DNA from 2 places in the Klebsiella sp. WOUb02 genome. Region 2 is predicted to be linked to the other one. Evidence: predicted binding sites of a transcription regulator. Region 2 holds the regulator's gene; the other holds the start of a gene.
What was found. Region 2 encodes PurR, which represses purine synthesis genes. Its sites were predicted from a motif close to CANGCAAACGTTTGCNTG; they were not measured.

Region 1 (8,023 bases), 1.5 Mb from region 2:
GATCGGCGCAGTACTGACAGTGACGTCGTTTGCTTCCCGGGCTGAGATTACGCTGCTGAAACAAGATCCGCAGGCCGGCGACCCGTTAAGCCGCCTGAACTTCACCGTCGGCGGGAGCATTCGTCCACAGTTCAACATGATGTCCGGCGATGGCGATAAAGGCTCCTATAAGCGTAACGGCTTTGATGGCGGGACCCGTTTCCGCTTCGCCGCTGATTATTACCTCTTCGACGATATTAGGCTGTGTCCCTTAATTACATAACCTCTTGTAAAACAATCGGATGCAACCCAGTTTCACCATCGCCAGATAATTCCTCGCCGTTTTGTCGTAACGTGTGGCAATGCGGCGGTATTCTTTCAGGCGACCAAAGCACCTCTCAACAACATTGCGATTGCGGTAGGCTTCACGATCGAGTGGTGAACGACCATCTGTGGCCATTTTTTCATTGGATTTACGCGGGATGACAACTTTTATCCCTCTTCTTTTCAGTTCGTTACGTAACGCATGTCCGGAGTAGGCTTTATCAGCCAGTACTGCATGACCACGGCGCTTGATACTTCCGTTCTGGCGCTGAACACCGATACCGTCCAGAAGACGTTGTGCAAACTGGCTTTCGTGAGCCTGACCGGGACTCAGTACGATGTTTAACGGCAGACCACTTCCGTCTGTCGCCAGATGAATTTTGGTGCCAAAACCACCGCGAGAGCGACCCAGCCCATTATCTCCGGTGATATCGGGTTGTTTTTTTGCGCACCGGCAGCACATTTCAGCGCCCGGATATTGCTGCCATCCAGTGCAGTGGCCGACCAGTCCACGAGGCCATGTGCATCCAGAGTCTGAAAGTAACTTGTTGAAAATAATGTTAATCACACCCGATTTTGACCATCGGTTAAAGCGGTTATAAACGGTCTTCCATGGGCCGTACCGTTCAGGTAAATCACGCCATGGTGCACCTGAACACAGCACCCAGAACATGCCGTTGATGATCATACGATGCTCCGCCCACGGACGCCCGGCCTGTGGAGAGGCAGACGCTGCTGGCAGAAAGGGTTGGATGATAGTCCATGCTTCATCGGGAATGTCGTAGCGAGCCATAGTTTAATATGTTGTGGAAACAGACAGTTACTATAGCTCAGGTGATTACGGGACACAGCCTAGCTGGATAAGCTATTACGAGCTGGGGGTTAATATTCCGGCGCTGTTCGACTGGGATAATCACTATGCGGAAGGCGCCAATAACACCTCCCGCCGTATGCTCTATACCGGGCTGAAGAGCGACACCTGGGGGACGTTAACCTACGGTCAGCAAAACAGTATTTATTACGATGTGGTCGGCGCTAAGACCGATATCTGGGATTACGACATGGTCGCCCAGGCGCCGGGTAACGGCATCAATGGCGATTACGACGGTTCTTATCGCTCGCGCAATATGCTCAAGTATAAGAAATCCGCCGGCGACGTCGATCTGTATGCTTCTTATCTGTTTGACGATAATGAGTATCTACCGGGGAACGGTCTGCGCTATAAGCGTAAAGGCGGAGGCTCCGTGGGCGTGGATTACCACATCATGAAGGACCTGAGCTGGGGGACGGCGTGGAACTATACGCGCGCTGAAATGCGCGATCCGTCCAGCGCTGAGAATAAAACCTATGACCAGAATATCCTCGGTACCGCCCTAAGCTGGACGCCGGATCGCTGGACCTTCTCCTTCGGCCGCGGCTGGTATCAGAACTTCCTGACCACCAAAAAAGTCGATGTGAATAACTACTTCGCCGGCGATGCCTGGGGTATTGAGTACTTCGCGGGGTATAAAATCCCGGTTGGCCAGTACGCGCTTAAATCCGTTCAGCCGTACTTTATGGGCGACCGCCTGGAATACGTGAACGGACGTAACTACCAGCGCATTGATAACGGTCTCGGGGTTAGCTTCCAGCTGGATTATGGCTTCAGCGTTGATTACGAGCACGTCTTTACGTCGAGCACCGACAACCTGGGCGATATGAACCTGGTGCGTCTGCGCTACGACTTCTAAACCGCGATCTCCCGCGCAGCGCGATGCGGCAAATCCCGGATTGCGCTGCGTTTTCCCGGGCTAGCGTGCCAGCCAGCAGGCAACGTCCTGCCAGGTTCCGCGAAAGATAATCTTCTCTGCCTTTTTACCCAGCTGATAGCGATACATCGGGTCGTAGTACTCTTTCAATAGCGGAACGAGCCACGCAAAATGCGCGTCGGTGCTCGCCGTACGCAGCTGTTCGGCCAGCGCGTCATCAAGCAGGGCGCTGAGCTGGGCAAAACGCTGGAGCCCCAGGCGACGGCGGATAGCGAACAGGCCGTGGTGCAGATAGGCGCCGTACTCCTGCCAGCCCCGATCTTCCCCGTACGCGGCGATAAAGTCACGGTGCATCCGGTCAAAATACTCCTCCCGCAGGCGTGCCAGGCGGAGGTCAAACGGGTCCTCCACCACCGCCAGCGGCGACTGCGCCATGCGCTCGCGCAGGCATTCCGGCAGGTGGTTGGCGCCTATCATATGCCCCTCATCTTCCAGCACCCAGCGGCGCTGGCTGGCCGCTTTTTTCAGCATGGCTACCGCGAGGTGGTTTTCAAACGTTGCCTGAGCATGCTGGTCGCGCAGCGTGCGCCCGAACGAAGAGCCGCGATGGTGGGCGAGCCCTTCGAGGTCGATTCCGTCGGGCCGCGCGCTGACCAACTGGGTTTTCCCGTTGCCGGTGCAGCCGCCGATCAGCACTATCGGGCGCTGGACCAGCTCCTGCGTCAGCCTGGATGGCGGCCTGACGCAGCGCCTTATAGCCGCCGACGATTAGCGGGTAATCGATGCCCGCTTCGCGCAGCCACTGCTGAACAATGTGCGAGCGCTGGCCGCCGCGGGCGCAGCAAAGATAGCCCTGAGGATTGCGCAGGCAGGCTTCACGCCACGCCTGCAGACGTTGGGCGCGAAGGTCGCCATTGACCAGACGATGGCCGAGCGCCAGGGCGGCCTCTGCCCCCTGACGTTTATAGCAGGTGCCGACGGCGGCGCGCTCTTTATCGTCCATCAGCGGCAGGTTGATCGCCGCGGGGAGAGCGCTTTGGCTGAATTCAACCGGGGCGCGCACGTCAATCAGCGGGGTCTCCGCGGCGAGAATGGCGCGGTAATCCGTCCCATTATTCATGGGTCTTCCTTTTACAGTGAAACCGAGATTTTCTGTCAAGCGAAGGAGGGATTCTACGCGCCTGAAGGCGTGCCGGGGAAGGAATAACGCGCTTCCCCCGGCACGAAAGGCTTAGCTGAGCTGCGACTGCGCCCAGAAAATACCGCTGGCGTACTCCGGCGGCAGCAGCGGTTTTAACGCCTCGAGCGTGGCGCTCAGGCGGTCGGTATCGCTGTCGGTGAGGTTCAGGTGGCCCACCTTGCGGCCCGGACGAACCTCTTTGTCATACCAGTGCAGATGCACCAGCGGCAGCTTCAGCCAGTCGTAGTTAAGATCGGTGCCAATCAGGTTGATCATCACCGACGGGCTGTTGACCACCGGCGGCGGCAGCGGCAGGTCGGTAATGGCCCGCAGATGCAGCTCAAACTGGCTGATGGAGGCGCCATTCTGCGTCCAGTGGCCGCTATTGTGCACGCGCGGGGCCAGTTCGTTGATCAGCAGACCGTCGGCGGTGACGAAGCACTCCATCGCCATCACGCCGACGTATTGCAGTTCGTCCATAATGGCGGAGAGCATACCTTCGGCCTGATCCTGCTGGCGGGCGTTGGCCTGCGGGAAGGCCACGCTGGTGCGCAGGATCCCGTCCTGATGCAGGTTGCGGGTCAGCGGATAGAACACCGTACTGCCGTCCTGAGCGCGGGCGCCAACCAACGACACTTCGCCAGAAAAGTTAATGCCCCGTTCGACGATACATTCGCCGTAGTTATCGTCAGGCAGCTGCGCGCAGTCGTCTTCACGCAGACGCCACTGGCCGCGGCCGTCGTAGCCGCCGACGCGGCGTTTAACGATAGCCAGCTCGCCGAGGGTCGCGAAAATCTCCGGCCACTGGTTTTTATCCGCCAGCAGTCTGCCACGGCGCGGTGGCGAGGCCCAGCCGGTCGAATAGCTGCTTTTGCGTCAGGCGATCGGCAATGATGGGAAACACATCGCGGTTAACAAACGCCGGGTGACGCGCCAGTTCGCGGGTGAGGGCCGTTTCCGGCCAGCGTTCGATTTCCGCGGTGATGACGCTTTGCTGAAACGGCACCGCTTCAGGATCGGCCTCAAGGCCAACCGGCCACACCGCGATACCCAGCGGTTCTCCGGCCTGGCGCAGCATGCGGCCGAGCTGGCCGTTGCCGAGGATGCAAACCTGCTTCATGCCGCACCCCGTGGGTCCGGATTCTCCAGCACTTCATCGGTTTGCGCCTGACGCCATGCGCTCAGGCGCTGGTGCAGTTCGGCGTCGTGCTGCGCCAGAATCTGCGCCGCCAGCAGGGCGGCGTTGGCGGCGCCGGCTTTGCCGATAGCCAGGGTGCCGACCGGGATCCCGCGCGGCATCTGGACGATGGAGTAGAGGCTGTCAACGCCGCTCAGCGCCGCGCTCTGTACCGGCACGCCTAAGACCGGGACTAGCGTTTTCGCCGCAATCATGCCCGGCAGATGCGCCGCGCCGCCCGCACCGGCAATAATCACCTGATAGCCGTTGCTCTCCGCGCCTTCGGCGAAGCTGAACAGCTTATCGGGAGTACGGTGCGCGGAGACCACTTCAACGTGGTGCGGAACGTTCAGGGCATCAAGGATTTCTGCGGCAAACTGCATGGTAGCCCAGTCGCTTTTGGACCCCATCACGATGGCGATACGCGCCGAATTATTGCGGGAAGACATGCGTCTTAAAACTCCTGTGGGTGTGCTTCACACTGCTTTAGAGGCCACAGAGAATAACACGATATACGGGAGAGGAAAACGGTTGCGTAGGCTGATGGCGGCGGAAAATAGCGCGATAATTAAAACGGAAAAGGGATCAGCTCAACGTCGTCTTTGGTGACCTTAACCATCGAGCCTTCGCTGTGCCACGCGCCGAGGACCACGCGAAAAGCCGGCATGCCGTTAGCCTCCATTTGATGGATGGCCGGGCGATGGGTATGACCGTGGATCAGCCACTGGACGCGATGCTTTTCGAGGACCGCCGTTACCGCCTGCGGGTTAACGTCCATTATCTCCATCGACTTACTGCTGTTGGCCGCGCTGCTGCTGGCGCGCATTTTCGCGGCGATACGGCGGCGAATAAACAGCGGCAGGGCGAGGAAAAGGCGTTGGACCCACGGCGTATGCACCTTAGCGCGAAACGCCAGGTAGCCGGCATCGTCGGTGCACAGGGTATCGCCGTGCATAATTAAAACGCGGCGGCCGTAGAGATCGAGCACGTTCTCTTCCGTCAGCAGCGTCATACCGCAGGCGCGGGCAAAGCGCTGGCCGATAAGAAAATCGCGGTTGCCGTGGACAAAAAAGCAGGGGACGCCGGAGTGGGTCAATGCGCTGAGCGCGGCGGCGATTTCCTGATGCAGCGGGTTAGGATCGTCATCGCCCATCCAGGCTTCAAATAGGTCGCCGAGGATATAGAGCGCGTCGGCCTCGCGGGCCTGGCCGCGTAAAAAGCGGAGAAAACCGGCGGTAATCGCCGGTTCTTCGGTTTGCAGATGCAGATCGGCAATAAAAAGTGTCGCCACGAATTATTCGCTGACGCTGACGCTTTTGATCACCACATCTTCTTTCGGCACATCCTGATGCATGCCGCTGCGTCCGGTAGAGACCGCTTTGATTTTGTCGACTACGTCCATGCCTTCAACGACTTCAGCAAATACGCAGTAGCCCCAGCCCTGCAGGTTTTCACCGGAGAAGTTCAGGAAGTCGTTATCGGCTACGTTGATGAAGAACTGCGCGGTGGCGGAGTGCGGCGCCTGAGTACGGGCCATCGCCAGCGTACCGCGGGTGTTTTTCAGACCGTTGTTAGCTTCGTTCTGGATCGGAGACTTGGTTGTTTTCTGCTCCATGCCCGGCTCAAAACCGCCGCCCTGGATCATAAAGCCGTTGATAACACGGTGGAAAATGGTGTTGTTGTAGAAACCTTCGCGGCAGTAGTCCAGGAAGTTTTTAACTGTTTCCGGCGCTTTTTCGTCAAAGGTTTTGATTACGATATCGCCATGATTAGTGTGGAAAGTAACCATTTTTGCATCCTGTTCCGATGATTGTGGTGCTTGAACCCAAGGTTGGGCGTGACATAGGGGGCTGTTATAGCATAACCGCGGGGTTGGATCACCTTGCATTGTGTGCTGCTTCGGGGTTGAATTCAGGTTAGAATACGCGGCTTATCACTACGCACGTTTACACGGAATCTTCGATGTTAAAAATTTTTAATACACTGACGCGCCAAAAAGAAGAGTTTAAACCTATTCATGCCGGGGAAGTTGGCATGTACGTGTGTGGTATCACCGTTTACGATCTCTGTCACATCGGCCACGGCCGTACTTTTGTCTCTTTTGACGTGGTGGCGCGCTACCTGCGCTTTCTCGGCTATAAGCTGAAGTATGTGCGCAACATTACCGATATTGACGACAAAATCATTAAGCGTGCAAATGAGAACGGCGAAAGCTTCGTGACGCTGGTCGATCGCATGATTGGCGAAATGCACCAAGATTTTGATGCGCTGAATATTCTGCGCCCGGACCTCGAGCCGCGCGCGACGCATCATATTGCGGAAATTATTGAAATCACCGGGCAGCTGATCGCCCGCGAGCACGCCTACGTGGCGGACAACGGCGACGTGATGTTCTCGGTTCCGACCGATCCGAACTACGGTCAGCTGTCGCGCCAGGATCTGGAGCAGCTGCAGGCGGGCGCTCGCGTTGACGTGGTTGACGTCAAGCGTAACCCGATGGACTTCGTGCTGTGGAAGATGTCGAAAGAGGGCGAGCCGAGCTGGCCGTCGCCGTGGGGCGCCGGGCGTCCGGGCTGGCACATCGAATGTTCGGCGATGAACTGCAAGCAGCTGGGCAACCATTTTGATATTCACGGCGGCGGTTCGGATCTGATGTTCCCGCATCACGAAAACGAAATCGCGCAGTCCACCTGCGCGCACGACGGTGAATACGTGAACTACTGGATGCACTCCGGCATGGTGATGATTGACCGCGAAAAGATGTCGAAATCGCTGGGCAACTTCTTTACCGTGCGCGATGTGCTGAAGTTCTACGATGCTGAAACCATCCGCTACTTCCTGATGTCCGGCCACTATCGTAGCCAGCTGAACTACAGCGAAGAGAACCTGAAGCAGGCGCGTTCCGCGCTGGAGCGGCTGTACACCGCGCTGCGCGGTACCGACAGCGGCGTAGCCGCGGCTGGCGGCGAGGCGTTTGAAGCGCGCTTTGTGGAAGCGATGGACGACGATTTCAACACCCCGGAAGCCTATTCGGTGCTGTTCGATATGGCGCGCGAAGTGAACCGTCTGAAAACCGAAGATGCGCAGGCGGCGAACGCGCTGGCTGCGCATATGCGTAAGCTCTCCGGCGTGCTGGGCCTGCTGGAACAGGAGCCGGATGCGTTCCTGCAGAGCGGGGCGCAGGCGGACGACGGCGAAGTGGCTGAGATTGAAGCGCTGATTCAGCAGCGTCTCGATGCGCGTAAAGCGAAGGACTGGGCCGCTGCGGATGCCGCGCGTGACCGTCTCAACGAGATGGGGATCGTGCTGGAAGATGGCGCTCAGGGCACCACCTGGCGCCGCAAGTAGGCTGGAGCCGTACCCCGGACGGGGAGTCCGGGGAGATCGGAGCCTTTCGCGAAATAAATTAAGCGAAATAAAAATGCCGGACCTTCAGGGGCCCGGCATTTTTTTATTCAGCGACGGCAATCAGGCGGTGATGGTTACGCTCTGGCCTTCAAAGCTCACCGTCTGGCCGGCAACGATCTTGCAGCGTTTGCGGGTTTCAACCGCGCCGTCGACTTTAACCAGACCGTCGGCAATGACGATTTTTGCCTGCGCGCCGCTTTCGCTCCA
Region 2 (8,023 bases):
CAGCCCGAGCTGGACCAGGCGTTTGAGGACGGCAAAATCCGGTTTGCTGAACCCCTCGGCTCCGCGGATATCACGCATTGAGCGCGCCCGGCGCACCCAGGAGATCATGCTGAAAAACATTACCCAGTAAACGGAAGCCGTTGCCACGCCGCAGCCAACGCCGCCCAGCTCCGGCATCCCGAAATGGCCGTAGATAAAGATGTAGTTGACCGGGATATTCACCAGCAGGCCGATGAAGCCCATAACCATCCCCGGCTTGGTTTTTGCCAGACCTTCGCACTGGTTACGCGCAACCTGGAAGAAGAGGTAGCCTGGAGCCCCCCACAGCAGCGCGCGCAGGTAGCCGACGGCTTTATCCGCCAGCGCCGGGTCAATATTATGCATTGAGCTGATGATATAGCCGGCGTTCCACAGCACTACCATCACCAGCACCGAGACGAATCCCGCCAGCCAGAAACCCTGGCGCACCTGGTGCGCGATGCGCTCACGGCGCCCGGAACCGTTGAGCTGAGCGATGACCGGGGTTAACGCCAGCAGCAGACCGTGGCCGAAGAGGATCGCCGGCAGCCAGATGGAGGTCCCGATAGCGACGGCCGCCATATCGGTGGCGCTATAGCCGCCCGCCATAACGGTATCGACGAAGCCCATTGACGTCTGGGCCACCTGCGCAAGGATGACGGGAATAGCCAGTGCTAACAACTGACGCGCTTCAATGAAGTACTTCTGCACCTGTACACCTTTATATTGTTGTTATTTGGAGACTAAAAAAGCCGCCGTTAATGGCAGCAAGAAGAAAAAGCAGAGGGATTAGCCAGTCTATTGTAGCGAGGATTAGCCATTAAGCCAGTGAAAAAATGGTAGGGCACGATGCGCGCTGGCAACCTTATTTACCACCTGTTATTGTTCCCGATTAATATATTGTGAGCCATTCCTGGAGGAGCAAAGCATGTTTACTGGCATTGTGCAGGGGACCGCTAAAGTGGTGTCCATCGATGAGAAGCCCAACTTTCGTACCCACGTGGTGGAACTGCCGGAGCACATGCTCGACGGACTTGAAACCGGCGCTTCGGTCGCTCATAACGGCTGCTGTCTGACGGTAACCGAGATCGACGGCGCGCGCATCAGTTTTGATCTGATGAAAGAAACCCTGCGCATCACCAATCTCGGCGCCGTGCGTCAGGGTGACGTGGTGAACGTCGAGCGCGCGGCGAAGTTCAGTGACGAAATCGGCGGCCATCTGATGTCCGGCCATATTATGACCACCGCGGAGGTGGTTAAGATCTTGACCTCGGAAAATAACCGCCAGATCTGGTTCAAGGTCCAGGATCCGACGCTGATGAAGTACATTCTGTATAAAGGCTTTATCGGCGTCGACGGCATCAGCCTGACGGTTGGCGAAGTCACGCCGACGCGCTTCTGCGTGCACCTGATCCCGGAAACGCTGCTGCGCACCACCCTGGGCGTGAAAAAGCTGGGCGATCGGGTAAATATCGAGATTGACCCGCAGACGCAGGCGGTGGTCGATACCGTTGAGCGCGTGCTGGCGGCGAAAGAGGCGGTGCAAAAGGCGTCGGAAGAGTAATCTCCCGGGGCGTCCGCCGTGCGATCTTTCGGCCTGGCGATTTCCACGGGAAGCTGGACTCCGCGGCAGACTTTTTCCGCGCCGGGCGTGCAGCATCGCGGAAATCAATACCGGATGGGGCAAAAAAAATGCCTGCCGGCGATGGCGCCGGCAGGCATGATAAGTGAAGATCCGGTCTAGCGTGCGACGCGAAGGCCGTCCTCGACGCCGCGAGAAAACACCACCTGCCACAGCTGAATATCGCGCGCGCGGAAGGCCCCGGCGCAGGCGTTCAGATAATAGCTAAACATGCGCTTGAAACGCTCGGTGTAGTTGTCGGCAATATCCGGCCAGCTGGCGAGGAATCGCTCGTACCAGGCCATCAGCGTGGTATCGTAATCGGCGCCTATATTGTGCCAGTCTTCCATAACGAAATGTGTTTCGCTGGCTTGCGCAATATGGCGTACCGACGGCAGGCAGCCGTTAGGGAAGATATATTTATTGATCCACGGATCGACGCTGAGGTCGGTTTTGTTCGAACCGATGGTGTGCAGTAAAAAACGACCGTCCGCTTTCATATTTCGGTCGACAACGTCGAAATAGGTCGCGTAGTTTTTCGGCCCCACGTGCTCAAACATACCGACGGAAACTATCCGGTCAAAACTATCATGTAAGTCGCGATAGTCCTGTAGCAGGATAGTGACGTCTAATCCTTCACACCGCTGCTGGGCCATTTTTTGCTGTTCGGCGGAAATGGTAACGCCAACCACGCTAACGTGATAATTTTTTGCCATGTAATAGGCCAGACCGCCCCAGCCGCAGCCAATATCCAGCACCCGCATCCCGGGTTCCAGCTGCAGCTTGCGGCAAATAAGATCTAATTTAGCCTGCTGAGCCTCTTCCAGAGATTGCGCCTCTTTCCAGTAAGCGCAGGAATATTGCATATAGGGGTCGAGCATCCGACTAAAAAGATCGTTGCCGAGATCGTAGTGCTCTTTGCCGACTATCCAGGAACGTTTTTTACTTTGCAGATTGAACAGGCGAGCGGTAGCAATACGCAGCGTATCTTTGAGATGGCGGGGAAGCTGCTTTTCCAGTCCGGCGCGCAGCACCTTATGGAAGAAAATATCCAGACGCTCGCAGTCCCACCAGCCGTCCATATAGCTTTCACCTAACCCCAGAGAACCTTCCTGCAGCACGCGCTTAAAAAAGAGGGGGTTTTTTATTCGTAGATCGGAGGGAGCGGAGCCATTAATTTCAATACCCGCACGACCGAGTAACTCAGACTGTAATTCGGTACCAGTCATCATTTGGTACACTTACTTCTTCTATACACGATGAACTCATAGCTTCTCCATCACGCCCAAGTGATCAGAACCTTAAAACAGCGTAGACGCTTTTTTTGGCATTGTGAGAAATCTCACGGAAAAATCCGTGAAGCTGCTATCCGACGTAGAACAGAGGAAGGGAGATAACCCTTGCCGAAAGGCCTTCCATGGTGAAACGGGAAGCATCCTGCCCCCGTTAATATCGATAAACTATCTATTTATGTGACACGGGATCCAGTATAGGCCCCTATTTTAAGGCTTTCAATAAAAAGATATTAGCAGGCTAATTACTGGACCTTAACACTACTGAAACCATTCTATGCATGCGCCGACTCGGCGCTCAGCCGGGTGGTGCGCAGCTGCATCACATATCCCAGCCCGGCCAGCGCGATGGAGGCCAGCATCACGCTGGTGGTGGTGAGCAGCGGGGTGGCAATCAGCGTGGAGACCAGCAGGCTGGTCAGGAAGCACAGTCCGAGCTGCAGGGTATTCTGCAGCGCGGCGGCGCGGCCCGTCGCCTGAGGGAACGGCCGTAGCGCCTGGGCGACGACAATCGGGTAAATGGCGCCGTTAACGATAGCCATCACGCAGAAGGGGGCCATCAGCGCGACGATGGAGGCATTCTCCTGCAGACCTGCCAGCCAGGTGGCGGCAACGCTGAGCGCAAAAACCACCAGCAGCCACGGCAGCAGCTGCTGCCCCTGCCATCTCTGCAGCGCCGCCCGGCAGCCGTATCCGCCGATTAAAAAGGCAATAGTTTGCGGCACGTAGCTCAGGCCGATGGCGGTTGGCCCGTAGCCCATGTCATGCAGAATAAACGGCGATCCGGTCAGCCAGGCGAAAAAGCTGGCGGAGCAGGCGGCATAAATCAGCACGTTGCCGCTATACTCGCGCGAGCGCAGCAGCGCCAGGAAGGTCAGCTTTTTCTGCGCGCCGCTCTCGGGCTTGCTCACCGGCTTGAGGCGTAAGGCGGGCAGCATCAGCAGCAGGGAGATGGCGAACAGGGTCGCGAAAATAGCCTGCCAGTCGAAATGGGCGAGCAGCCAGCTGCCGAGCAGCGGCGCCAGGGCCGGCGACAGGCCCACCAGCGGCATGATGGTGGCGAATATGCGGTTGGTACGCTGGGCGGGATAATAGTCGGTGACCATCGCCTGCCAGGTGACCGCCGCCGCGCAGACGCCGATGGCCTGCACAAACCGCAGCGCCAGCATCAGATTCGCGTCCCGTACCCACAGCATGCCAAGGCAGCCGACGGCGAAGATGGCCAGGCCGCTGAGCAGTACCGGCCTGCGCCCGTAGCGATCGGATACCGGCCCCCAGAACAGCTGGCCAACGGCGAAACCGGCGAGAAACACGCTGAGGCTGGCGCTGACCGAGGCCGCCGAAGTATGCAGATCCTGCTGGATAGCCGAAAACGCCGGCAGATACATATCGGTTGCGAGGAAACCCAGCACGCTGAGGCCCGCTAACCAAACCAAAAATCCTTTCCCGGGTTGTTGCATAAAGTTCTCTTTCTTCTGATACAGGTAAGATGCCGCTGAGTGTAGGGAGTGCATTCTGGCTTGTGAAACGCTAATATTTGTTACATGCGTTCAAAAATTTTGCAGGCAGAATATGTGGTCCGAATACTCCCTTGAAGTGGTTGATGCGGTTGCGCGCAACGGCAGCTTTAGCGCTGCGGCTCAGGAGCTACATCGTGTACCTTCGGCAGTCAGCTACACCGTGCGTCAGCTCGAAGAGTGGCTGGCCGTTCCGCTCTTTGAGCGTCGCCATCGGGACGTCGAACTCACCCCAGCCGGGGTGTGGTTTTTACAGGAAGGGCGTTCTGTTATCAAAAAAATGCAGATCACCCGCCGTCAGTGCCAGCAGATCGCCAACGGCTGGCGCGGGCAGCTCTCGATTGCGGTAGACGATATCGTCAAGCCGGCGCGTATGCGGCAGATGATTGTCGATTTTTATCGTCACTTTCCGGACGTCGAGCTGATTGTCTTTCAGGAGGTGTTTAACGGCGTCTGGGACGCGCTGGCCGACGGCCGCGTGGAGCTGGCCATCGGCGCGACCCGCTCGATTCCGGTCGGCGGCCGCTACGCCTTTCGCGACATGGGCATGCTGAGCTGGCACTGCGTGGTGGCCAGCCACCATCCGCTGGCAAAAATGAGCGGTCCGCTGAGCGATGATACGTTGCGCAACTGGCCGTCGCTGGTCAGGGAGGATACCTCCCGCTCGCTGCCGAAGCGCACGACGTGGCTGCTGGATAATCAGAAGAGGGTGGTGGTGCCGGACTGGGACGCCTCGACAACCTGCCTGTCGGCCGGGCTGTGCATCGGCATGGTGCCGTCGCACTTCGCCCGCCCGCGGATCGCTAGCGGCGAATGGACGGCGCTGGAGCTGGAAAACCCGTTCCCGGACGCCGCCTGCTGTCTGACCTGGCAGCAGAGCGATATCTCGCCGGCACTCTCCTGGCTGCTGGACTATCTTGGCGACAGCGAAACGTTAAATCGGGAGTGGCTGCGGGCGCCGGAATAGGCGGCGCCCCGCCGGGATTAGCGGCGGTAGTCGACGAACGGGCCGTCGATCACCGAGCGGCGCTCGACCAGGCGCGGGTGAACTTCGATAGACTGCGACTCTTCGCGCTTGTTAACGATGCGGTCCATCAGCATATTGAATGCGGCTTCGCCGAGAGAGTCCTTTGGCTGATGAATGGTGGTCAGCGCCGGGCTAAAGTAGCGGGCGTTGCGCACGTTGTCATAGCCAATCAGCGAAATATCCTGCGGCACGCGCAGGCCCATTTCGTCCGCGGCGCAAATCGCCCCCATCGCCATGATATCGCCGCCGCAGAATATGGCGGTCGGGCGGTGCGGCTGGCTGATGATCTGCTGCATGGCGCGGTAGCCGGACTCCGGCTCGAAGTCGCCCTGAACCACCCAGCTCTCCGGGACGCGAATCTGCGCTTCTTCCATCGCTTTCATAAAACCGGCCAGCCGACCGGCGCCGGTGTTGCGCTCCAGCGGACCCGGGATCACGCCGATTTCACGGTGGCCGCGTTCGACAAGATAGCGGCCGGCCATGTAACCGCCTTCAAAGGCGTTATCGATCACCGAATCGGTAAAGTCGGCCTTGGACTCGCCCCAGTCCATCACCACCATCGGGATGTTGCGGTACTCTTCGAGCATGGAGAGCACCGACTGTGGATACTCGGAGCACATGACCAGCAGACCGTCGACGCGCTTTTGCGCCATCATTGACAGGTAGGCCTGCTGCTTTTCCGGATCGTTCCAGGCGTTGCCCAGAATCAAGGTGTAGCCCTTCTGGAAGCAGCTTTTCTCGACGGACTCGATAATCTCGGCAAAATAGGCCGCTTCGCTGCTGGTGGCCAGCAGGCCGATCGACTTGGTGTGATTAACCTTCAGGCTGCGCGCCACCGCACTCGGAGAGTAGTGCAGCTCTTTGATGGCAGCCCATACCGCGTTGCGCGTCTCTTCAGCCACAAAACGGGTTTTGTTAATTACATGTGACACGGTTGTAGTGGAAACGTTTGCGCGCTTCGCTACATCTTTAATTGTTGCCATTACTTCTCTCTCCAGACCTTGACCTGATCGTCTGATTATCGATACGTAAACGTTTGCCTATACACACCCTGAGCGCAATGTTCAACATTGCATCACGTCGGGAAACGACACAGAACGACAGGAAGGGGTCAATGGCCGATACGCTTTCAAATTAGCGTGGGATTTTGTCCGATCTTGCGGCAAAGGGGAAGAGTAAAAACGTGCATCGCCCTAAATCTCAGAAGATTTTTATGCAATACTGTGCAAAAATGAGCAGGCTCACTTTTCTTGTGGGGATAATCAGGGGGAAAATTGATGGATACAGATTTAAAGTTTTCGCTGACCACGACGATTATTGTTCTGGGGCTGATCGTGGCCGCAGCGCTGACCGCCGTACTGCACTAATTCTTGCGGGGGAGAGGCTCCTTTCCCCCATTCCCGCGTATTATTATCAAATTCGCAAAAATCTTTTGCCATTTCGTTTACTTTTGTTTTTCTGTGATTGATGTCATGCTTTTGCCTTCTGATGAGATACCGTCGCTGAGGACGGTTTGCTGGAGTCATTGCATGAAAATCAACTTTCCCCTGTTAGCGCTGGCCGTTGGGGCGTTTGGTATCGGTACGACCGAATTTTCCCCGATGGGATTACTGCCGGTGATCGCGAAAGGCGTGGATGTGTCCATTCCCGCCGCGGGGATGCTGATTAGCGCCTATGCCATCGGCGTGATGGTCGGAGCGCCGCTGATGACGCTGCTGCTGTCGCATCGCGCGCGCCGCAGCGCGCTCATTTTCCTGATGGCTATTTTCACCCTTGGCAACGTCCTCTCTTCAATGGCGCCGGATTACACCACGCTGCTGCTCTCGCGCATTATCACCAGCCTGAACCACGGCGCCTTCTTCGGCCTCGGCTCGGTGGTGGCCGCGAGCGTGGTTCCTAAGCACAAGCAGGCCAGCGCGGTGGCAACCATGTTTATGGGGCTGACCATCGCCAATATTGGCGGCGTCCCGGCGGCGACCTGGCTGGGGGAAACCATCGGCTGGCGTATGTCCTTCCTCGCCACGGCGGGCCTCGGCCTGGTGGCGATGGCCGGCCTGTGGTTCTCGCTGCCGAAAGGCAGCGCAGGGGAGCGGCCGAACGTGAAGGAGGAGCTGGCGGTATTGATGCGGCCGCAGGTGCTCTCCGCGCTGCTGACCACCGTGCTCGGGGCCGGGGCGATGTTCACCCTCTATACCTATATTTCGCCGGTGCTGCATACCATTACTCACGCTTCGCCGCTGTTCGTCACCGCGATGCTGGTGCTGATTGGCGTCGGTTTCTCTCTGGGCAACTACCTTGGCGGAAAATTTGCCGACCGCTCGGTTTCCGGCACGCTGAAGGGATTTTTACTGCTGCTGATGGTTATCATGCTGGCGATCCCGCTGCTGGCGCAGTCGCAGACTGGCGCGGCCATCAGCATGGTGGTATGGGGCGCGGCGACGTTCGCCGTGGTGCCGCCGCTGCAGATGCGCGTGATGCGCGTGGCTCATGAAGCGCCGGGGCTCTCTTCTTCGGTGAATATCGGGGCGTTTAACCTCGGGAATGCGCT

Region 1: purE (5-(carboxyamino)imidazole ribonucleotide mutase) is a predicted target of PurR. The motif match lies at 4,929-4,946, and genes of this name have one in related genera.

What each region holds. Positions count from the first base shown of each region.
Region 1 is NZ_CP170110.1:2,398,160-2,406,182, reverse strand. Features, by position in the region: partial or broken gene ABOC21_RS18510 (porin) at 1-238, shown strand, start outside; gene ABOC21_RS18505 (IS5 family transposase) at 251-1,096, opposite strand; partial or broken gene ABOC21_RS18500 (porin) at 1,158-2,033, shown strand; partial or broken gene mnmH (tRNA 2-selenouridine(34) synthase MnmH) at 2,094-3,171, opposite strand; partial or broken gene purK (5-(carboxyamino)imidazole ribonucleotide synthase) at 3,283-4,351, opposite strand; gene purE (5-(carboxyamino)imidazole ribonucleotide mutase) at 4,348-4,857, opposite strand; gene lpxH (UDP-2,3-diacylglucosamine diphosphatase) at 4,977-5,699, opposite strand; gene ppiB (peptidylprolyl isomerase B) at 5,703-6,197, opposite strand; gene cysS (cysteine--tRNA ligase) at 6,371-7,756, shown strand; gene ybcJ (ribosome-associated protein YbcJ) at 7,877-8,023, opposite strand, start outside.
Region 2 is NZ_CP170110.1:851,856-859,878, forward strand. Features, by position in the region: partial or broken gene mdtK (MdtK family multidrug efflux MATE transporter) at 1-729, opposite strand, end outside; gene ABOC21_RS10895 (riboflavin synthase subunit alpha) at 947-1,582, shown strand; gene ABOC21_RS10900 (hypothetical protein) at 1,601-1,762, shown strand; partial or broken gene cfa (cyclopropane fatty acyl phospholipid synthase) at 1,759-2,908, opposite strand; gene punC (purine nucleoside transporter PunC) at 3,207-4,391, opposite strand; gene punR (DNA-binding transcriptional activator PunR) at 4,504-5,415, shown strand; gene purR (HTH-type transcriptional repressor PurR) at 5,433-6,458, opposite strand; gene ABOC21_RS10925 (YnhF family membrane protein) at 6,753-6,842, shown strand; gene ABOC21_RS10930 (MFS transporter) at 7,005-8,023, shown strand, end outside.